One region of the Paraburkholderia sp. EG286A genome, then DNA from elsewhere that is predicted to be linked to it. Evidence: predicted binding sites of a transcription regulator. Region 1 holds the regulator's gene; the other holds the start of a gene.

Region 1 (11,383 bases):
GAGCGGCCCGTGAAGTCCTGGTCGTAGGTGATGACCGGATACTCGGCCACGTCTTCGAGCGTGAGATTTTCGCGGCCCACGAGCGGATGCGTCTTCGGCACGACCACCACGTGATGCCACGAGTAGCACGGGAACGTGACGATATCGGGGAAGCGGTCGAGCGCCTCGGTCGAGATGCCGAGGTCGGCCTCGCCGTTGATGATCATCTGCGCGATCTGCTGCGGATTGCCCTGGCGCAGCGCGAGGTGGACCTTCGGAAACACTTCGCGGAACTGGTGCACGACCTTCGGCAGCGCGTAACGCGCCTGCGTGTGCGTCGTCGCGACCACGAGGTGGCCGCTGTCCTGGTCGGCGAACTGGCGCGCGACGCGGCGCAGGTTCTCGGCGTCGAGCAGCATGCGCTCGATCAGCTGATGCACGGCCTTGCCCGGCTCCGTGAGGCCGGTCAGACGCTTGCCGCGGCGAATGAAAATGTCCACGCCGAGTTCGTCTTCGAGATCCTTGATCTGCTTGGAGACGCCCGATTGCGACGTATACAGCACGTTCGCGACTTCGGTCAGGTTCATGTTCTGCCGCACGGCTTCGCGCACGAAGCGCAACTGCTGAAAATTCATGGTCTTCTCTCCGGGACTGCTGACCGATTATTCGTTTTTGTCGATGTGAGCACTGTAACGCTCATTGCGCCGGAAATACGCGCAGCCCGCGCGGCACCGCCGTCACGCCCTCGCCCACCGAAAGCCCCAGCGCGCGCCACAATTCGCGGTCGAGCTCGGCTTCGAGCGCGCCGCCCGTGCGGCTTTCCAGCTCCACGCGCACCGAGCCGCCCAGCGTCACCACGCGGCGCACGTCGACCACGATGCCGTCGCGATGATCGCTCGCTTCGCGGTGCAGCACGAGGTCGTGCGGCCGCACATAGGCGAGCGCGGGCCCTTCGAAGCCCGCGTGCACGGAGATCGGCTGCGCCGCGCCCTCGGCGACGAAACCGCGTGCATCGACGCTGCCGCGCAGCCGGTTCGCGGCGCCGAGGAATTCGTACACGAAGGACGTCTGCGGATGATCATAGACGTCCTGCGGGCTGCCCACTTGCTCCACGTGGCCATGATTCATCACGACGATGCGATCGGCCACCTCGAGCGCCTCCTCCTGGTCGTGCGTAACGAAGATCGTCGAGATGTGCAGGTCGTCGTGCAGGCGCCGCAGCCACGAGCGCAACTCCTTGCGCACCTTGGCGTCGAGCGCGCCGAACGGTTCGTCGAGCAGCAGCACCTTCGGCTCGACGGCGAGCGCGCGCGCCAGCGCGATGCGCTGACGCTGGCCGCCCGACAGCTCGGACGGATAGCGCTGCGCGAGCCAGTCGAGCTGCACGAGCTTGAGCAGCTCATGCACCTTTTCGCGAATCACGGCCTCCGAGGGCCGCTCGCTGCGCGGCTTCACGCGCAGGCCGAAGGCCACGTTCTCGAACACCGTCATGTGGCGAAACAGTGCGTAATGCTGGAACACGAAGCCCACCTGACGCTCGCGCGCGCCCACCTCGCCCACGTCCAGGCCTTGCAGCACGACCTGGCCCGCGTCGGCGTATTCGAGGCCCGCGATCACGCGCAGGAGCGTGGTCTTGCCACAACCCGAAGGTCCGAGCAGTGCAACCAGTTCGCCCGGCGGAAAGTCGAGCGAGACGTTGTCGAGGGCGGTGAAGTCGCCGAAGCGCTTATGCAGATTGCTGACGGTGATGCCCATGTTTACTGCTCCCCTGCTTGAATCGGTTGGCGCACGGCGCGAGGCGCTGCGTGTTGTGAGACGTGTTGCGCGGCCACGGGTTGCGGGCCGGCGTAGGCGGGAATCTCGTCCGCGCCGCGCAGTTCCGACGAAAGGCGGCGCTCCGCGAGCAGCTTCAGGCCGAGCGTGACGAGCGCGAGCAACGCGAGCAGCGATGCCACGGCAAACGCCGCCGCGAAGTTGTACTCGTTGTAAAGGATCTCGACGTGCAGCGGCATCGTGTCGGTCTGGCCGCGAATATGGCCCGACACCACCGAAACCGCGCCGAACTCGCCCATCGCGCGCGCATTGCAGAGAATCACGCCGTACAGCAGGCCCCAGCGGATATTGGGCAGCGTCACGCGGCGGAACATCTGCCAGCCCGAGGCGCCCAGCACGTGGGCGGCCTCTTCCTCGTCGTTGCCCTGCGCCTGCATCAGCGGAATCAGCTCGCGCGCGACGAACGGGAACGTCACGAAGATCGTGGCGAGCACGATGCCCGGCACCGCGAAGATGATCTGCACGTCGTGGTCTTCGAGCCACGGCCCGAGCCAGCCCTGCGCACCGAACAGCAGCACGTAGATGAGCCCCGAAATCACGGGCGAAACCGAAAACGGCAGGTCGATCAGCGTGGTCAGCAGCGCCTTGCCGCGAAACTCGAACTTCGCGATCGCCCACGAAGCCGCGAGGCCGAACGCCAGATTCAACGGCACCGCGATCGCCGCCGTGATGAGCGTGAGCCTGATCGCGGCGAGCGCGTCGGGATCGACGAGCGACGTGAAGTAAAAGCCAATGCCCTTCGACAGCGCCTGCCAGAACACGGCGACGAGCGGCACCACGAGAAACAGTGCGAGAAACGCGAGCGCGATGCCAGTCAGCAGCCAGCGCACCCACGCTGATTCGGTGACCGGGTCGGGACGGCGCGTGCTGCGTTGTTGCGGCAGCGTGCTCATTGCGCACCTCCCGCGACGGTAGCGCCCACCACGGCATTCGGCGTGCTGCCGCCCGAGACGCCGCGGCTCGTGCGGCGCTGCAAATACCACTGCAGCGAATTGATGAGGAACAGCATGACGAACGACACGCAGAGCATCATTACGGCGAGTGCCGTCGCGCCCGCATAGTCATATTGCTCGAGCTTCGTGATGATGAGCAGCGACGTGATCTCCGACTTCATCGGCACGTTGCCGGCGATGAAGATGACCGAGCCGTACTCGCCCAGCGCACGCGCGAACGCGAGCGCGAAGCCGGTGAGGAGCGCCGGCAGCACCGCGGGCAGCACGACCCGGCGGAACGTGAGCCAGCGCGAGGCGCCGAGGCACGCGGCGGCCTCTTCCTGTTCGCGCTCGAAGTCCTCGAGCACCGGCTGCACCGTGCGCACGACGAACGGCAAGCCGATGAAGGTCAGCGCCACGAGCACGCCGAGCGGCGTGAAGGCGATCTTCAGACCGAGCGGCTGCAGGAACTGGCCGATCCAGCCGTTGCCCGCATACACGGCGGCGAGTGAAATGCCCGCCACGGAAGTGGGCAATGCGAACGGCAGATCGACGAGCGCATCGATCACCCGTTTGAACGGGAACGTATAGCGCACGAGCACCCACGCGAGCAGGAAGCCGAATACCGCATTGATCAGTGCCCCGCCGAGCGCGGCGCTGAACGTGAGCCGGTACGACGCGATCACGCGCGGCGACCACACGGCGCGCACGAACTGGCTCCAGTCGAGTGTCGCCGTCTTGAGAAAGGTGGCGGCAAGCGGAATGAGCACCACGAGGCTCAGGTAAGCCACCGTGATGCCGAGCGTCAAGCCGAAGCCAGGCAGCGCACTGGGCTTGCGCAATCGAAACGTTGTCATGCTCATCGTCCAGACATGGGTTGCGCGATTCGTGCGTTGCCAATTCGCGCCGAAAAGCGCGCCCGTAGGCGCGCTTCGTTGTTATGCGGTCACGTCGTTATGCGGACCGCGTACTGCCTGACAACTTTACTGCGGCTGGTAGATCGAATCGAACACGCCGCCATCTGCGAAATGCGTCTTCTGCGCGTTGGGCCAGCCGCCGAAGGTGTCGTCGACCGTGTAGAGCTTGAGCTTCGGAAACTTCGCCGTGAGCGCCGCCGGGACCTTGTCCGAACGCGGACGGTAGAAGTTCTTCGCGGCGATCTCCTGGCCCTCTTCGCTATAGAGGAACTGCAGGTAGGCCTCGGCCTCCTTGCGCGTGCCCTTCTTGTCGACGACCTTGTCCACCACGGCGACCGGCGGCTCAGCCAGAATGCTCACGGAGGGCACCACGATCTCGAACTTGTCCGGGCCGAATTCCTTGAGCGAGAGGAATGCTTCGTTCTCCCATGCAATCAGCACATCGCCGATGCCGCGCTGCACGAAGCTCGTCGTCGCGCCGCGTGCGCCCGAATCGAGCACGCCCGCGTTCTTGTAGAGCTTCGTGACGAAGTCCTTCGCCTTCTGCTCGCTGCCGCCCGGCTGGTGCAACGCATACGCCCACGCCGCGAGATAGTTCCAGCGCGCGCCACCCGAGGTCTTCGGATTCGGCGTGACGATCGAGACGCCCGGTTTGGTCAGATCGTCCCAGTCCTTGATGTGCTTGGGGTTGCCCTTGCGCACGAGGAACACGATGGTCGACGTGTACGGCGAGGCGTTGTCGGGCAGACGCTTTTGCCAGTCCTTCGCGACGATGCCCTTGTTGGCGAGCGCGTCGATGTCCCATGCCAGCGCGAGCGTCACGACGTCGGCCTGCAGGCCGTCGAGCACCGAGCGCGCCTGTGCGCCCGAGCCGCCATGCGACTGCTTGATGGTGAGCGTTTCGCCCGTCTTCGCCTTCCACTGCTTGATGAAGGCTTCGTTGATGTCCTGGTACAGCTCGCGCGTCGGATCGTAGGAGACGTTGAGCAGCGAGGTATCCGCGTGAGCGGCGATGGGCGTCATGGCCGCCATCGCCGTGACCCCGACGAGCGGCACAACGCCGATGACCAGTTTTGCCGCCAGTGTTTTCAGCCAGCCCGCGCGCCCCGTATGTGTCGTGCCCATCTATCTGTTCTCCGTTCTCGTGTGTGCTCGTTTGCGCTCATTGTTGAGTTGCAGCTAACGATGGAGGCCAGTCTAGCGATCCGCTTACATTATTAAAAATGATGTTTTTTCATTTTTTAATACGCAAAAGTGGTAAGGACAGAGGAAGTCGCTGCTGGAGCGCGGTTTCATCCGCGCAAACACGGGAAAGCGGCCTGATGGCAACGCTCAGTCGATGAACTTCAAGTAACACTTGAAAAGTGGCGAGTACTGTATAAAAATACAGTTACCTGTTCAAACATACAGTGGCGCCATGACCAAACTCACCGCACGACAGCAGCAGGTTTTCGATCTGGTTCGCCGGGCCATCGAACGCACGGGCTTCCCGCCCACGCGTGCCGAGATCGCGGCGGAACTCGGCTTCAGCTCGGCCAACTCCGCGGAGGAGCATCTGCGTGCGCTCGCGCGCAAGGGCGTGATCGAACTGGCTGCGGGCGCCTCGCGCGGCATCCGCCTCGTGCCGGGGCCCGACGACCTGCCGCACCAGTTCACGCTCCCGCACCCGAGCATCATGCAGCTCTCGCTGCCGCTCGTCGGGCGCGTCGCGGCGGGTAGCCCGATCCTCGCGCAGGAGCACATCTCGCAGAACTACATGTGCGACCCGGCGCTCTTCTCGAGCCGCCCCGACTACCTCCTGAAGGTGCGCGGCCTGTCCATGCGCGACGCCGGCATCCTCGACGGCGACCTGCTCGCCGTGCAGAAGAAGGCCGAAGCGAAAGACGGCCAGATCATCGTGGCGCGCCTTGGCGACGACGTCACCGTGAAGCGCCTGAAGCGCCGTCCGAACGGGCTCGAGCTGATCGCCGAGAACCCCGACTACGACAATATTTTTGTCGAGGCCGGCAGCGCGGAATTCGCGCTCGAAGGCATTGCGGTCGGCCTGATCCGCCCCACCGAATTCTAAGCAATCCGTCTGCGCGCAGTTCACGCAGAGTTTGCGCACGCACCGTCTGCGCACTACCTGGAGAGAGTCATGGAACGCCTTGCCCGCCTGCTGCCCTTCCGCCAATTCGGCCGTCTTCGCCATCTCCGTGGAATCGCCTCGTGCGCGGTCCGCGAAGTGCGCGGTTCGGCTGCCGCGCTGAGCGGCTCGCTTTTCGAAGACTCGCCAGAGATGGTGGCGGCCAGCACGGCCGACCTGCCCGTGCTGCCCTCGGCCCAGCCCGCGTTTGCGCGCGTGTCGCTCAACAGCACGCTCAACACCGAACAGCCCATGCGCCGCGCGCCCGTGCGCGTCTATCAGGGCCCGTCGCGGCTCATCCTCGTCGGCACGGTCGACGCGGTTTGCCGCGCGATCGACCGCTGCATCGCCGAGCAGCACAGCGACCTGCCCGCGGCGCTCGCGAAGTAAGCGGCAACACGGCTTAAATGTGAGAAGAGGTTACGGGCGGGATCGTTTCGCCTGGTTTGCGGTCAACATCGTGTTTGAACGATTTGCCCTATGCCGATGACGGAATCTCTCTCTACCCCGCGTAAGACCCAAGGCTGGAAGAAACCCGTTGCGATCACGGTTGCCGTCGCAATGGTGGTTGCCGCGATCGGCTACGCCTATGCGTCGCCCTATATCGCGGTGAAGCACATGAAAGCCGCCGCCGACGCGCGTGACGCCGTCGCGCTCAACGAGTACGTCGATTACCCTGCGCTGCGCCTGAGCCTGAAACAGCAGGTGGGCGAGATGCTGCATCGGCGCGTCGAGGGGCAGCACAGCAGCAATCCGCTGCTGATCCTCGGCGCCGTGATTGGCGCGGCATTGATTAGTCCGCTCGTCGATGCCTACGCCACACCGGAAGGCGTGGCCGCCCTGCTCGATGGCATGCCGCCGACGGGCAAGCCCGGCGACCGGCCGCACGCGCCGCCACCGGCGGAATCCGGCGCGCCATCCACGCAATCGGCGGAACCGGCGCAATCGGCACCCGCCTCTGCCGCGCCACCGGCCCCGGCGGCATCCGGCAATCCCGCGCCCGAGGCCCGGCCAGTGACCACGGCCGGCTATCGCGGCCTCAACGAGTTCGCGCTCACGTGGGACCGCGACAGTACGGGCGAGCACTACGCCGCCATCCTGCAGCGTCACGGGCTCTTCTCGTGGAAGCTCTCGGCCGTCGAGCTCGACGAAGGCAACGTCTCGAACTGAGACAGACCGGCAATGACAGCCGAGCCAGGCCGGTTCTCTACGAACCGGCCCGCTTGATCCGCTATGCGGCGGCTTGCTGCTGCTTTTCCTCAGCCGCCGACGAACACGCCACGAGAATGCTGCACGAGACGCGGTCGAGCAGCGGCGTGTTGCCCGCGCCCATCCACCAGCGCGAGAGCCCCGTGCGGCAGCGGTGGCCCACCACCACGAGGTCGGCATTCAGCTCGTTGGCCAGATTCGCGATTTCGTCGATCGGATGACCGAACGCGAAATGCCCCTGAGCGCGCACGCCGCGCTCGGTTAGCCAGTCCACGCCTTCCTGAAGGATCTCGCGCGCCGTTTCTTCGAAGCGGCCGCAGGCCACGTCGGTCAACAGGCCGGCGCTCTGGGCGATCGTCGAACGCATGTCGACGACCGAGAGCAAATGCGTCTCGGCTTGCAGATCGAGTGCAAGATCGGCGCCGCAACGCAGTGCCTTGCGGCCTTCGCGCGAGCCGTCGTAACAGAGCAGAATTTTTTTATAGCTCGCCATGATCGCTTCTCCCCGCCCGCGTGATTTGCAGGCTGTGCGATTCTCATGATGGTGCGCCGCAATTCCACATGCAAGGGCTGGAAAACGCCAGGTGTGCATCGAAAAACGCCAGATGTGTCGCGACCGGCGCACGCATCTTGCTCAGTGCTGAATGCTTGCCGTGACATGCATTTGCCCCTGCATTGTCAAACCGCTTCGAAGCGAGGCCCGACCCGCCACGCAGCAATGCACTAAAATGGGCCGCCTTGTTTCGTGCGATTTTTCGTTCGGTACTTCGAGCGACTCGCGCGATGCCCGTTCGACTCACGTTCAACCGGTCCATGCCAGCACCCGCCATCGAATTCGAGCAGGTCATCAAACATTACGGAGACAGGGCGGTCGTCAACGGCCTGTCGTTCGACGTCGTTCCCGGCGAGTGCTTCGGACTGCTCGGCCCGAACGGCGCGGGGAAAACCACGACGCTGCGCATGCTGCTCGGCATCGTTTCGCCCGATGCGGGTCGCATCAGCCTGTGCGGCGAGCCGGTGCCGGCGCGCGCACGCCACGCCCGCCAGCGCGTGGGGGTGGTGCCGCAGTTCGACAATCTCGACCCCGACTTCACCGTGCGCGAGAACCTGCTCGTGTTCGGCCGCTACTTCGGCTTGTCCGCGCGCGAAACGCGCGACCTCGTCGCGCCGCTGCTCGAATTCGCGCGCCTCGAAAGCAAGGCCGACGCGCGCGTGGGCGAGCTCTCCGGCGGCATGCGCCGGCGTCTCACGCTCGCGCGCGCGCTCGTGAACGACCCCGACGTGCTCGTAATGGACGAGCCCACCACGGGCCTCGATCCGCAGGCGCGGCATCTGATCTGGGAGCGGCTGCGCTCGCTGCTCGCGCGCGGCAAGACGATTCTCCTCACCACGCATTTCATGGAGGAGGCCGAACGGCTTTGCAATCGCGTCTGCGTGATCGAGGAAGGCCGCAAGATCGCCGAGGGCGCACCCAAGGCGCTGATCGAATCGGAGATCGGCTGCGACGTGATCGAGGTGTACGGACCGGACCCGGTGGCGCTGCGCGACGAACTCGTGGGCGATGCGAAGCGCACGGAGATCAGCGGCGAGACGCTGTTCTGCTATGTGGACGACCCCGCGCCCGTCCATGCGAAGCTGCGCCATCGCTCCGATTTGCGCTACCTGCACCGGCCCGCGAATCTCGAAGACGTGTTCCTGCGGCTCACGGGCCGCGAGATGCAGGATTAACGGCGGCTGGATTAACGGCGGCAAGATCGACGGCGGCGTACGAATCGCCAAGGACACCATGCAGACACGCACCAACAACCCGACGCCCTCGCGCCCCGAGCATGCGAGCGTGCGCGAGCCGCGCGCCGCGCTGCCTTCGAACGCCACGCACTGGATGGCCGTGTGGCGGCGCAACTATCTGGTCTGGCGCAAGCTCGCCCTCGCGTCGATGTTCGGCAATCTCGCCGACCCGATGATCTATCTGTTCGGTCTCGGCTTCGGGCTCGGGCTGATGGTCGGGCACGTCGACGGCGTCTCGTACATCGCGTTTCTCGCGGCGGGCACGGTGTCGTCTTCGGTGATGATGTCGGCGAGCTTCGAGTCGATGTACTCGGGCTTCTCGCGCATGCACGTGCAGCGCACGTGGGAAGCGATCATGCACACGCCGCTCACGCTCGGCGACGTCGTGCTCGGCGAGGTGATGTGGGCCGCGAGCAAGTCGGTGCTCTCGGGCGTGGCGATCATGGTGGTGGCGGGCCTGCTCGGCTACGCGAGCTTTCCTTCCATGCTGCTCGCGCTGCCCGTGATCGCGCTCGCGGGCCTCGCGTTCGCGAGTTGCGCGATGATCGTCACCGCGCTCGCGCCGTCCTACGACTTCTTCATGTTTTATCAGACGCTCGTGCTCACGCCGATGCTGCTGCTCTCCGGCGTGTTCTTTCCAATCGCGCAGCTGCCCGCGGCCGCGCAGCACATCACGCTGATGCTGCCGCTCGCGCACGCCGTTGCGCTGATCCGCCCCGCCATGCTCGACCGGCCTGTCGAGCAGGCCGGCCTGCACCTGCTGGTGCTCGCGATCTACGTGGTGGTGCCGTTCGCGATCGCATCCGTGCTGTTCCGCCGACGCATGATGCGCTGAAACGGCACCGCGAGGCGCTCAGTCCTCGTCGTCGCCCCAGGGAATATCGACGTCTGAAATAAACGCGACCGTCGCGAACGGGCCGCCTTCCTGGCGGCCGACCTTGCCGTCGGCGCGATGCCATTCCACGCGGAACATCGTCGATTGGGTCTGGGCGAGCAAACGCACCGTGCGGATCTCTTCGGGATCCGACTCCTCCACCGGGCCATCGAGCGAAACCAGCAGCGACTGCGGCCAGAGACCGTCGGCCGGGTCGTAGATGCGATCGCCGTCGGGAATCGAGGTATCCGCCTCGACGCCGATGGTGGCCGAAGCCTCGACGATCATCTTGCCGAGCGCGCGCAGCACCGCCGTGGCGCGGGCCGAGTTGGCCTGGCGAATGGCGAGATCGCCGCGCGTGAGCGCCTGCTCGAGTTTCGGATTGGTTTTTTGCTTTGCCATGCTGGTTTTCGGGCCGCGGCCCGCTCCGTGGCGGACGGCGAACCGTCCGCGTATTACAAGAATGCCAACGCCGAACGCATGGCGCCTGCCTCGTCCCGGCGTCCCTAAAAGCCGAGGGTCACGGCCGCGAGCCCGGCGGCGATGCCGAAGAACACCACCGTCGTGCCCACGACAGCGAGCATGCGCGGCCGGAACGAGCCCGCCAGCATCGCGAACGACGGCACGCTCACAGGCGGCAGCGTCATCAGCAGCGCGCCCGCGGGCCCCACGCCCATGCCGAGCGCGAGCATCGCCTGGATGATGGGGACCTCGCCGGCCGTGGGGATCACGAACAGCATGCCGACCACGGCGAACGTGACGACCCAGCCAAGGCTGCTCGTGACTTCCGGGCCGATGTGCGGGAACAGCCACGCGCGCGCCGCGCCAAGCAACAGCACCAGCACGATGTATTCCGGCACCAGCCGCACGGCCATGCGCGCAAAGATATGCGCCCAGCGCACGAAGACGTTGCCGCCCTCGGCCTGCTGCTGGGCGAGTTGCGCCAGCCGATCGTCGGCGGCACGCGATTCCTCGGGCGTCACGAGCCGGTTGCAGACCCAGCCGAGGCCGAACACCATCAGCAGGCCCAGCGTGAGACGCAGCGCACTCCATTGCCAGCCGAGCACGAAGCCCATGAACACGAGCGTGGCGGGATTGAGCACGGAGTTGCCGAGCCAGAACGCGATCGCGCCGCCCGCCGACGCATTGCGCGCACGCAGGCCCACGACCACGGGCGCGGCGCAGCAGGTGCACATCATGCCGGGCACCGCGAGCAGGCCGCCCGCCGCCACGCTGCCGAAGCCGCGCCGGCCGAGCACGCGCGCGACCCATTGCACGGGCAGGAGCGCCTGCACGCCGGAGCCGAGCAGCAGGCCAAGCACCATGGCCTGCCAGATCGCCTTGCCATAGGCGTAGGCGTAATCGAGCGCAGCGGAGAACGAGGGGTCGGGGGCCGTGGCCGCGCCGCCCATCAGGATCGATTTGCCGATGGAGTGGGTTTCCTCGGCCGTGAATGCGCGGTGATAGTACGGGAACCACTTCACGTAGAAGAGGCCGGCCACCGCCAGCAAAATGAAAATGGGCCAGCCGTAAGACGGGGGCGATTGCGCTGGACGTGCGCTCGTCATTGTGAAAATTCTCCGGGATTGAGCGTATGGACGGCCGCCGGGGCGCCGTCACGCGAGGCGTGATGGCGCCCCGGGCGGCGCATGCTGGATCGTAGTGTATGCCTTGCGAATCGCCAACGACTTTGCTGCGTTGGCGACTCGCGCGGCGCCGCGCGGCC
Region 2 (11,383 bases), 440 kb from region 1:
GCAACGTCTCGCGCAAGGCGGCCTTCGAGATGCTGATGACGGGCGAGTTCATCGATGCGCAAAAAGCGTTGCGCGAAGGCCTCGTGAACCGCGTGGTTCCCGCCGACGAACTCGACGCCGCCGTGACCGCGCTGGCCGCGAGTATCTGCGCGAAACCGCGCGAGGCGGTCGCGGCAGGCAAGGGGCTCTTCTACCGGCAGCTCGAAATGGGCATCGACGCCGCGTATCAGCTGGCCGGGCAGACCATGGCCTGCAACATGATGACCGACCCCGCGCTCGACGGCGTGCAGGCGTTCATCGAGAAACGCGGCGCGAAGTAACACGCCTGGCCGGTCAGCCGTGCCGGTCGATCCAGTCGATCAGCGCGCCAATCACGCGCTCCCGATCGAGGTCGTTGAGCGTTTCGTGGTAGCTGCCTTCATAGAGCGTGAGCGTGCGATCGGGCGATCCCACGTTCGCGGCGAAGGCGCGGCTGCCTTCGGGCTCGGTGAGCTTGTCTGCGGTGCCATGCCAGATCAACGCGGGTAGTCGCAGTTGCGCGCGTCCCGCCTCGATGCGCTTCATCGCTTCCAGCAATTGCGCCCCCGTGCGGGCGGGAATCGCGCCGTGATGCACGAGCGGATCGGCGCGATTGGCTTCGACCACGTCGCGCACGCGCGCGAGCAGCGCCGCGTCGATCTTCATCGCCGGAAAGGTCGGCCAGACCGCGCTGATCACGCGGCTCGCGGCGATTTTCCACGCGGGCACGTCGCGGCCCGGCGCGAGCGCCGCGCTCGAAAGCAGCAGGCCCGCGAGCCGCACGCGCGATTGCGGCAGGCGCTCGACGGCGTAGAGCGCGGCGATTGCGCCGCCCATGCTGTGCCCCATCAGGAAGAGCGGAGTGCCCCGTGTGGCGCATTGCGCGCTCGCGTGGGCGAGAAGTGCCTCGGCGTCGTCGAGATATTCGTCGAAGTGTGCGACCCAGGTGCGGCGGCCGGGGGCACGCCCGTGGCCGCGCAGATCGATTGCGTAGACATCGATGCCTGCGGCATTCAACCGCGCGGCGAGCGCCGCATAGCGGCCCGCGTGTTCCGCCAGGCCATGAACCAGCGCGATGGCCGCGCGCGGCGTCGCGCTCGCGCGCCAGACGTAGAGCGGCAGGTCGACGCCGTCACGCGTACGCAGCGTCGCTTGCCCGGTGGGTTCGGCGGCTTGCGCCATGGCGATGTTCTGACTGGTCTCCATCTCACTCCCTGTTTGCGCAATTTTCGGTATCAGTCTGTCGGCAGCAGTGTAGCGGCCGCGCGGGCGGCCACGCGCCGCCAGAACCCTCTAATGCAAATGAGTTATGAAATTATCGAAATTGATTATTAAAAGGAATTTTGCATGCCAGGGTAAAATGCGGGGCTAAATCCAGTCCATCAAACGGCGGCTGTCTGCCGGCGCGACGCGTTTTCCGCTACTGAAAAGGAGCGGCCTGCGTGAGCGGCGCGCGGCACACCCGCCGTTTTGCTTTTTTTCCATGATCGAAATTCGAAACGTGTCCCAGCGCTTCGCCGGCCCACAAGGCTGGATCGAGGCGCTGCACAACGTCAATCTGACGATTCCGCCGGGCGAAGTGTTCGGCATCATCGGGCGCAGCGGCGCAGGCAAGAGCACGCTCGTGCGCACCATCAACCTGCTCACGCGGCCCACCGAAGGCGACATCGTCGTCAACGCTCGCACGCTCACGTCGCTCTCGACGGCCGAGCTGCGCGAAGCGCGCCGCGAGATCGGCATGATCTTCCAGCACTTCAACCTGCTGTCGTCGCGCACCGTGTTCGACAACGTCGCGCTGCCGCTCGAACTGGCCGGCGTGAAGCGCGCCGAGATCGAAGCGACGGTGCTGCCGTTGCTCGAACTCGTCGGCCTCACCGCGCAGAAAGACCGCTATCCCTCGCAGATCAGCGGCGGCCAGAAGCAGCGCGTGGGCATTGCGCGCGCGCTCGCGAGCAAGCCGAAGGTGCTGCTTTCGGACGAGGCGACCTCGGCGCTCGACCCCGAAACCACGCGCGCGATTCTCGACCTGCTGCGCAAGATCAATCGCGAACTGAACCTGACCATCGTGATGATCACGCACCAGATGGAAGTGATCAAACAGGTCTGCGATCGCGTGGCCGTGCTCGATGCGGGCCGCGTGGTGGAAAGCGGCCCCGTGATCGACGTGTTCCTGCAGCCGCGCCACGAAGTCACGCGCGCGCTGCTCGGCGACGTGATCGCCCAGGAGCTGCCGCCCGCGCTCAAGGCGCGCGTGGCCGAGCATCTCGCGAAGGGCAGCGGCCACTTGCTGCGCCTCGCGTTCAAGGGCACGGGCGTCGACCAGCCGGTTCTCTCGGAGACGATTCGCCGCTTCGAACTCGATTTCAACATCCTGCACGGCCAGATCGACGAGATCCAGGGGCAGGCGTTCGGCTCGCTCGCGGTGCTCGCGGGCGGCGATCCGGTGAAGGTGGCGCAGGCCATGGCGTGGCTGCGCGAACAAGGTGTCGTCGTGGAGGAACTGTCCCATGTGGAGTGAAATGTTCGACATGTTCGTCCAGTCGTTCTGGGAGACGCTCGTCATGGTGGGCATCTCGGGACTCGTGGGCGCGGCCATCGGCCTGCCGCTCGGCGTGCTGCTCTATCTCACCGATCGCAACGGCGTGCTGCAGAACGTCGCCGCGAATCGCGTGATGGGGGTGATCGTCAATGCCGTGCGTTCCACGCCGTTCATTATCCTGCTCGTCGCCGTCATTCCGCTCACGCGTCTCGTGGTGGGCTCGTCGATCGGCACGGCGGCCGCCGTCGTGCCGCTCACCATCGCCGCTGCGCCGTTCATCGCGCGGCTCGTCGAAACGGCGCTGCGCGAAGTCGATCGCGGCCTGATCGAAGCGGCCCAGGCCATGGGCGCGAGCACGAGCCAGATCGTCTTCAAGGTGCTGCTGCCCGAGTCGCTGCCGGGCGTGGTGGCGGGCCTCACCATCACGTTCATCTCGCTCGTCGGCTATTCGGCGATGGCCGGCGCGATCGGCGGCGGCGGTCTTGGCGACCTCGGCATCCGCTATGGCTATCAGCGCTTCGAACCCGAAGTCATGCTGATCGTGGTCGTGATCCTGATCGTGTTCGTGCAGCTCGTGCAGTCGTTCGGCGACTGGCTCGTGCGGCGCCTGAGCCACAAATAAGCCTTAAAACAGGCAGTTTTTCGATCAACATAAAACACAAGACAAAGGTTGGGTATGCAACGTCGTTTCATGATCCGGCTCGCGGCGGCGCTTGGCGCGGCTTCGCTCATCGCACCGCTTGCTGCGCATGCGGACGAAACCATCAAGGTGGGCGTGACGGGCGGCCCTCACGAGCAGGTGATGGGAGTCGTGAAGAGCGTGGCCGCGAAGAGTGGCCTGAACATCAAGATCATCGAGTTCTCCGACTACGTGCAGCCGAACGCGGCGCTCGCGGGCGGCGACCTCGATGCCAACAGCTACCAGCACGCGCCGTATCTCGACGCGCAGGTGAAGGATCGCGGCTACAAGCTCATCAAGATCGCGGACACGGTCACGTTCCCGATGGGCATCTACTCGAAGAAGATCAAATCGCTCGCCGAACTGAAGCCGGGTGCCCGCATCGCGGTGCCCAATGATCCGACGAATGGCGGCCGTGCCTTGCTGCTGCTGCAGAGTCAGGGTCTCATCAAGTTGCGCGCCGACGCAGGGTTGAAGGCGACGCCGCTCGACATCGTGGAAAACCCCAGGAAGCTGAAGATCGTCGAACTCGACGCCGCGCAGATTCCGCGTTCGCTCGACGACGTGGAGGTGGCCGCGATCAATACGAACTTCGCCATGCAAGCGGGCTTGAAGCCGAAACAGGACGCGATCGCAATCGAAGACCCGAAGGGGCCGTACGTGAATATCCTGGCGATCCGCGAGGCCGACCGCAACAAGCCCTGGGTGGCGAAACTGGTCGCCGCGTATCACTCGCCGGAGGTGAAGCACTACGTCGAAACGACGTTCGGCGGGGCGGTCATTACCTCCTGGTAAGACCCTCCAGGCCGTGGAATTAGAGATTTTTTTCGGCGCCCGGGCTTGATGCCCGGGTTTTTTCCACCGTAAAATCGCACGATCGTTCGCTACTGACGACCGGGGTGCGGCAGCGGTGGTTCGTGAAAATTGCTGGTGGCAGATCGGCCCGACAGGGCTATCGCTATAATGTCCGCCAGGTTGACGTATTCGTAACTTCGGAGCATGTGAATGAAAGTCCTTGTGCCAGTCAAACGCGTAGTCGATTACAACGTGAAGGTTCGTGTGAAGTCGGATGGCACGGGCGTCGACATCGCCAACGTGAAGATGTCGATGAACCCGTTCGACGAGATCGCCGTGGAAGAGGCGGTGCGTCTGAAGGAAGCGGGCGTGGCGACGGAAGTCATCGCCGTTTCGGCGGGCGTGACGCAAGCGCAGGAAACGCTGCGCACGGCGCTGGCCATCGGCGCGGATCGCGCGATCCTCATCGAGTCGAACGAAGACCTGCAGCCGCTGGCTGTGGCCAAGCTGCTGAAGGCGCTGGTCGACAAGGAACAGCCGCAACTGGTCATCCTCGGCAAGCAGGCCATCGACGACGATTCGAACCAGACCGGCCAGATGCTCGCTGCGCTGGCGAACCTGCCGCAGGCTACGTTCGCTTCGAAGGTGGTCGTTGCCGACGGCAAGGCGACCGTCTCGCGCGAAGTGGACGGCGGCGCGGAAACGCTGTCGCTCAAGCTGCCCGCGGTCGTGACGACGGATCTGCGCCTGAACGAGCCGCGCTACGTCACGCTGCCGAACATCATGAAGGCGAAGAAGAAGCCGCTGGAAATCGTTAAGCCGGAAGACCTTGGCGTCGATGTCACGCCGCGTCTGAAGACGCTGAAGGTTGCCGAGCCGCCGAAGCGTAGCGCAGGCGTGAAGGTGCCGGACGTGAAGACGCTGGTCGAGAAGCTGAAGACGGAAGCCAAGGTGCTGTAAGGGGAGCGAAACAAAATGACGAATCTGGTTATTGCCGAACACGACAATCAGTCGATCAAGGCCGCGACGCTGAACACGGTCGCCGCAGCACAGAAAATTGGTGGCGACGTGCACGTGCTGGTCGCGGGCCACAACGCGCAAGCCGCAGCGGATGCCGCCGCGAAGATCGCAGGCGTTGCAAAGGTGCTGCTGGCCGACGCGCCGCAACTCGAGCAGGGTCTCGCCGAGAACGTCGAAGCGACGGTCCTCGCCATCGCCAGGAACTACACGCACATCCTGGCGCCGGCAACGGCAGCGGGCAAGAACGTCACGCCGCGTATCGCCGCGAAGCTCGACGTCGCGCAGATCAGCGACATCACCGCCGTCGATTCGCCGGACACGTTCGAGCGTCCGATCTACGCGGGCAATGCGATCGCGATCGTTCAATCGATCGATCCGATCAAGGTCATCACTGTCCGTACGACGGGATTCGACCCGGTCGCGGCCGATGGCGGCAGCGCGGCAGTCGAGAAGATCGAAGCGGCAGCGGACAACGGTCTCACGCAGTTCGTCGGCCGTGAAGTCACGAAGCTCGACCGTCCGGAACTCACGAGCGCGAAGGTCATCGTCTCGGGTGGCCGGGGTCTGGGCAGCGGCGAGAACTACACGAAGGTGCTGGAGCCGCTCGCGGACAAGCTCAACGCAGCCCTGGGCGCCTCGCGCGCAGCCGTCGACGCCGGCTACGTGCCGAACGACTACCAGGTCGGTCAAACCGGCAAGATCGTCGCGCCGCAACTGTATGTGGCGGTGGGCATCTCGGGTGCGATCCAGCATCTGGCCGGCATGAAGGACTCGAAGGTCATCGTCGCGATCAACAAGGACGAAGAAGCACCGATCTTCAGCGTGGCCGACTACGGCCTCGTGGGCGACCTGTTTACGGTCGTGCCGGAACTCGTGAAGGAACTCGGCTGAATCCGGCCGGTGTATCGAGCGACGAGCGCCGCGTATCATGATTGAACGCGTGGCGTGAGACGAAGCAACAAAGGGGCGCCGCGGCGCCCCTTTGTCATTTGAGGAACCGCATACCGACAGGAGGAGACTGAAATGTACCAGGCGCCCACGAGCGACATGCTGTTCGTCATGAAGGAACTGGCCGGCCTCGAAGAAATCGCCAAATTACCGGGCGGCGAAGACGCCACGCCCGAAACGGTCGAAGCGGTGTTGCACGAAGCCGCGAAGCTGTGCGGCGAAGTGCTCGAGCCGCTGAACGCCGAAGGCGACCGCAATCCGAGCCGTTGGGAAAACGGCAACGTGCACGCCACGCCCGGGTTCAAGGCGGCATTCCGGCAATACGTGGAAGGCGGCTGGCAAGGCGTGCAGCATCCTCAGGAATACGAAGGACAAGGTTTGCCGAAGCTCGTCGGCACGCCGTGCGTGGAAATGCTCAACGCGGCGAACCTCTCGTTCGCGTTGTGTCCGCTGCTCACCGACGGCGCCATCGAAGCGCTCCTCACCGCCGGCAGCGAAGCGCAAAAGCAGCGCTTCGTGCCGAAGCTCATCTTCGGCGACTGGACCGGCACGATGAACCTCACCGAGCCGCAGGCGGGCTCCGATCTCGCCGCCGTGCGCACGCGCGCCGAGCCGCAGGGCGACGGCACCTACAAGGTGTTCGGCACGAAGATCTTCATCACGTGGGGCGAGCACGACATGGCGGAGAACATCGTCCATCTCGTACTCGCGCGCACGCCCACGGCGCCCGAAGGCGTGAAGGGCATCTCGCTCTTCATCGTGCCGAAGTTCCTCGTGAACGACGATGGCACGCTGGGCGCGCGCAACGACGTGCACTGCGTGTCGATCGAACACAAGCTCGGCATCAAGGCGAGCCCGACCGCCGTGCTGCAGTTCGGCGATCATGGCGGCGCGATCGGCCAGTTGATCGGTGAGGAGAATCGCGGCCTCGAGTACATGTTCATCATGATGAACGCCGCGCGTTTTGCGGTCGGCATGCAGGGTGTGGCCGTCTCCGATCGCGCGTACCAGAAGGCGCTCGCCTATGCGAAGGAGCGCGTGCAGAGCCGTCCGGTGGACGGTTCCGCGAAAGCGGCGGTGAGCATCATCCATCACCCCGACGTGCGCCGCATGCTCGCCACGATGCGTGCGCTCACCGAAGCCGCGCGTGCACTCGCTTACGTGGCGGCGGGCGAGAGCGACCGCGCGCATGGCGACCCCGACGAGGCGGCCCGGGCGCGGCATCAGGCGCGCTACGAATACCTGGTGCCGATCGTGAAGGGCTGGAGCACCGAACTGGCGCTCGAAGTGACGAGCCTCGGCGTGCAGGTGCATGGCGGCATGGGCTTCATCGAGGAAACGGGCGCGGCGCAGTTCTACCGCGACGCGCGCATCCTGCCGATCTACGAGGGCACGACGGCGATCCAGGCGAACGATCTCATCGGGCGCAAGACGCTGCGCGACGGCGGTGAGGCAGCAAAGGCGCTGCTTGCCGATATCGCGCAGACCGTCGACGCGCTAGCCGCACAACAAGGCGCGGCGTTCGAGTCGATGCGCAAGCATCTCGCGGCAGGCAAAGAGGCGCTGGCGTCGGCCGTGGACTTCGTGCTCGCGAAGGCGAAGAGCGATCCGAACGCGGTGTTCGCGGGCAGCGTGCCGTATCTGAAGCTGGCGGGCATCGTGCTGGGCGGCTGGCAGATGGCGCGCGCCATGCTCGCCTCGCAGCGTCTCATGGACGAGGACCCGAAGTTTCATGGCGCGAAGATCGCCACGGCGCAGTTCTTCGCGCAACACGTCTTGCCGCAGGCGGTGGCGCTCGAAGCGGCGATCGTCAGCGCAAACGGCAGCGAGGGCGTGCTGGCGCTGGCGGAGGATCAGTTCTGACTTCGCCGTGCTATTGAAAGCGAGAAATGAAACACGGCGCCCAGGAGGCGCCGTGTTCGTTCATGCTGCGTGACTGGCTTCAGGCATAAGCCGGGCGATGCGAGCCTTGCGTGTCGCCGAGATAGCGGTGCACCGAAAGATCGTCGGCGCGGATGGCGGGCTGCTTGCCCGAGATCAGGTCGGCGAGCAACTGGCCCGAGCCGCACGACATCGTCCAGCCGAGCGTGCCGTGCCCCGTGTTCAGGAACAGGTTCGAGATCGGCGTGCGGCCGACGACCGGCGTGCCGTCCGGCGTCATCGGGCGCAGGCCGGTCCAGAAGGTGGCCTTCGTCGTGTCGCCGCCGCCCGGGAACAGGTCGTTCACGCACATTTCGAGCGTTTCGCGGCGCGCTTGCTTGAGCGTCTTGTCGAAGCCGACAATCTCGGCCATGCCGCCCACGCGGATGCGGTCGTCAAAACGCGTGATCGCGATCTTGTAGGTTTCGTCGAGCACGGTCGAAACCGGCGCGGCACTCGCATTCACGATCGGCGCCGTGATCGAATAGCCCTTGAGCGGATAGACCGGAATCTTCACGAGGCCCGCGAGCATCTTCGTCGAGAACGAGCCGAGTGCGACAACGAACGAATCGGCGCGCACCAGCTCGCTGCCGCATTGCACGCCCGCGATACGGTCGCCCTGCATGGCGAGGCCGTCGATCGGCGTGTTGTAGCGGAATTTCACACCCAGTTGTTCGGCCATGGCGGCGAGTCGCGTGGTGAACATCTGGCAGTCGCCGGTTTCGTCGCCGGGCAGACGCAGGCCGCCCGTGAGCTTGCCCGAGACCGCGGCGAGCGCGGGTTCGGCGCGGCCGAGTTCGGCGGCGGTGAGCAGTTCGTACGGAACGTTCGCGTCTTCGAGCACGGCGATGTCCTTCGCTGCGCCTTCGAACTGCTGCTGCGTGCGGAACACCTGAAGCGTGCCGCCCGTGCGGCCTTCATACTGAATGCCCGTGTCGGCGCGCAGCGCCTGCAGGCAGTCGCGGCTGTATTCGGCGAGGCGCACCATGCGGCCCTTGTTGAGCGCGTAGCGCTCGGCCGTGCAGTTCTGCAGCATCTGCCACATCCATTGCAGCTGGAATTTGGTGCCGTCCAGACGAATGGCGAGCGGCGCGTGCTTCTCGAACATCCACTTGATCGCCTTGAGCGGGACGCCCGGCGCGGCCCACGGCGCGGCGTAGCCCGGCGAGATCTGGCCGGCGTTGGCAAAACTGGTTTCGAGCGCGGGACCGGCCTCGCGGTCGATCACCGTGACTTCGTGGCCCGCGCGGGCGAGATACCAGGCGCTGGCCACACCGACCACACCACTGCCCAACACGACGACTCGCATAGCTGCTCCAGATAGATTCGTTGAGCTACGCCGCGTTGCCGGGACCCTGGAAGCCGTGTTTTGGCACCGATAGGGAAGAAGGCATGAAATTTCGGGTGTAGCCAGTATTTGTAGCTATGCTATTGTTGTACGTCCAGGTTTTGTTATCGTATTTTTCAGATTTTCGGGAAGAAATCATGAGAACGCAGCGCCAACCGGTCCGCGCGCTCGACCGGCTCGATCACCGCATCCTGAAGCTGCTCCAGGAGGACGGCCGCATGGCCATGAAGGACCTCGCGGAGCAGGTCGGGCTCTCGGTCACGCCGTGCATCGAGCGGGTCAAGCGCATGGAGCGCGACGGCGTGATCACGGGCTACTTCGCACGCGTGAATCCCACGGTGCTGGGTGCGGCGCTGCTCGTGTTCGTGGAGATCACGCTCGACCACAAGAGCGGCAACATGTTCGACCAGTTCCGCCGCGAGGTGCAGAAGATCCCGGAGGTGCTCGAATGCCATCTCGTCTCGGGCGACTTCGACTATCTCATCAAGGCGCGCATTGGCGAAATGGCGGACTACCGCAAGCTGCTCGGCGACATCCTGCTGCAACTGCCGGGCGCCGTGCAGTCGAAGAGCTACGTGGTGATGGAAGAGATCAAGGAGACGCTGACCATCGCCGTGGGGGAATGACCCGAGCCAGTGTGGCGGCTGAAAGCGCCCCGTTTTTAGGACTCGACAACGCGGATCGATACTGTATATTTATACAGTATCGATCCGCGTTTTCTTGTCTATTTCGCTCCAGCCGTGACCGACTCCCATCACCCCGATCCCGACGCCTGGTATCCCGTTGCGCCGCCCACGGCGCGCAAGGGGCGCGGGGCGGTCACGAACCTGCAAGGGCGCTACGAAGTCGACCAGCGCGAAGCGTTCGACGACGGCTGGCAGCAGACGGGTGTCGGCGGGGAGGGCGATGGCGATGAAACCGGCGAGCCCAGGCTGCGCACCGAAGTCTTCGAAGAGCGCGCGAAAAGCATTCTCACGCGCAACCAGTCGCCGGACATTCCGTTCAACGTCTCGCTCAATCCGTACCGCGGCTGCGAGCACGGCTGCATCTATTGCTTCGCGCGGCCCACGCACAGCTATCTCGGCCTCTCGCCGGGGCTCGATTTCGAGAGCCGGATCTACGCGAAGGTCAATGCGGCGGAGTTGCTCGCGCGGGAAATCGCCAAGCCGTCGTACGAGCCCGAGCCGATCGCGCTGGGCGTGAATACCGATGCCTGGCAACCGGTGGAGCGCGACCTGCGCATCACGCGCCGCGTGGTAGAAGTGCTGGCCGAGCGGCAGCATCCGTTCGCGGCCATCACGAAATCCTCGCTGATCGAGCGCGATCTCGACCTGCTCGCGCCGATGGCCGCGCGCCAGCAGTTCATGGCGGCGATCACGATCACCACGCTCGACGCCGATATCGCCCGCACGCTCGAACCGCGTGCGGCGACACCCGCGCGGCGGCTGCGCACCATCCGCACGCTAGCCGAAGCCGGTGTGCCGGTGGGCGTGAGCATCGCACCCGTAATCCCGTTCGTGACCGAGCCCGACATGGAGCGCGTGCTAGAAGCCTGCGCCGAGGCCGGTGCGACAAGCGCAAGCTACATCGTGCTGCGCCTGCCATGGGAGGTCGCGCCGCTGTTCCAGGACTGGCTGGCGGCGCACTTCCCGCAGCGTGCGGAGCGCGTGATGAGCCGCGTGCGCGATATGCGCGGCGGCAAGGACTACGAGTCGGCATTTTCGCAGCGCATGAAGGGCACGGGGCTGTGGGCCGACCTGCTCAAGCAGCGCTTTCACAATGCCGTGCGGCGCCTCGGGCTCAACGAGCGGCGTCACGGCATTCTGGACATGTCGGCGTTCGTGCAGTCGAAGACCGTGCGCGAGAAGCCGCAGCTCGACCTGTTCTGAGCCGATACTGAGCGATTTACTGCGAGATCGCCTTCGCGGCCTCGACCTGCGACTCGAAGTACGTTTGAAACGAGAGCGCGAGTCCCGTCATCAGCAGGAACGCGCCGATCAGCAGCGAGAAGATCACGACGAAGATCACCGTCCAGCCCGAGCGGCTCGTGCGGCCTTGCTCCACGAACGCGGCGTTGAACTGCGCGTCCCATTTGGCGTCGGGGCGCAGCCCGTAG

Evidence for each region. Region 1 encodes LexA, which represses DNA repair genes until DNA is damaged. Its sites were predicted from a motif close to ACTGTATNNNNATACAGT; they were not measured.
Region 2: a site for LexA is predicted at 9,954-9,971, ahead of AB4Y35_RS16335 (PA0069 family radical SAM protein). Genes of this name have one in related genera too.

The regions. Positions count from the first base shown of each region.
Region 1 covers NZ_JBFRCB010000003.1:345,690-357,072, forward strand. The annotation lists gene AB4Y35_RS14295 (CysB family HTH-type transcriptional regulator) at 1-614, opposite strand, end outside; gene AB4Y35_RS14300 (sulfate/molybdate ABC transporter ATP-binding protein) at 676-1,734, opposite strand; gene cysW (sulfate ABC transporter permease subunit CysW) at 1,737-2,705, opposite strand; gene cysT (sulfate ABC transporter permease subunit CysT) at 2,702-3,601, opposite strand; gene AB4Y35_RS14315 (sulfate ABC transporter substrate-binding protein) at 3,728-4,786, opposite strand; gene lexA (transcriptional repressor LexA) at 5,079-5,729, shown strand; gene AB4Y35_RS14325 (hypothetical protein) at 5,799-6,176, shown strand; gene AB4Y35_RS14330 (DUF2939 domain-containing protein) at 6,273-6,956, shown strand; gene AB4Y35_RS14335 (universal stress protein) at 7,018-7,488, opposite strand; gene nodI (nodulation factor ABC transporter ATP-binding protein NodI) at 7,809-8,723, shown strand; gene AB4Y35_RS14345 (ABC transporter permease) at 8,782-9,618, shown strand; gene AB4Y35_RS14350 (hypothetical protein) at 9,637-10,059, opposite strand; gene AB4Y35_RS14355 (permease) at 10,164-11,225, opposite strand.
Region 2 covers NZ_JBFRCB010000003.1:783,751-795,133, reverse strand. The annotation lists gene AB4Y35_RS16385 (enoyl-CoA hydratase) at 1-320, shown strand, start outside; gene AB4Y35_RS16380 (lysophospholipase) at 334-1,224, opposite strand; gene AB4Y35_RS16375 (methionine ABC transporter ATP-binding protein) at 1,502-2,536, shown strand; gene AB4Y35_RS16370 (methionine ABC transporter permease) at 2,526-3,179, shown strand; gene AB4Y35_RS16365 (MetQ/NlpA family ABC transporter substrate-binding protein) at 3,234-4,031, shown strand; gene AB4Y35_RS16360 (electron transfer flavoprotein subunit beta/FixA family protein) at 4,242-4,991, shown strand; gene AB4Y35_RS16355 (electron transfer flavoprotein subunit alpha/FixB family protein) at 5,007-5,942, shown strand; gene AB4Y35_RS16350 (acyl-CoA dehydrogenase) at 6,075-7,862, shown strand; gene AB4Y35_RS16345 (D-amino acid dehydrogenase) at 7,942-9,228, opposite strand; gene AB4Y35_RS16340 (Lrp/AsnC ligand binding domain-containing protein) at 9,405-9,893, shown strand; gene AB4Y35_RS16335 (PA0069 family radical SAM protein) at 10,008-11,156, shown strand; gene AB4Y35_RS16330 (NINE protein) at 11,173-11,383, opposite strand, start outside.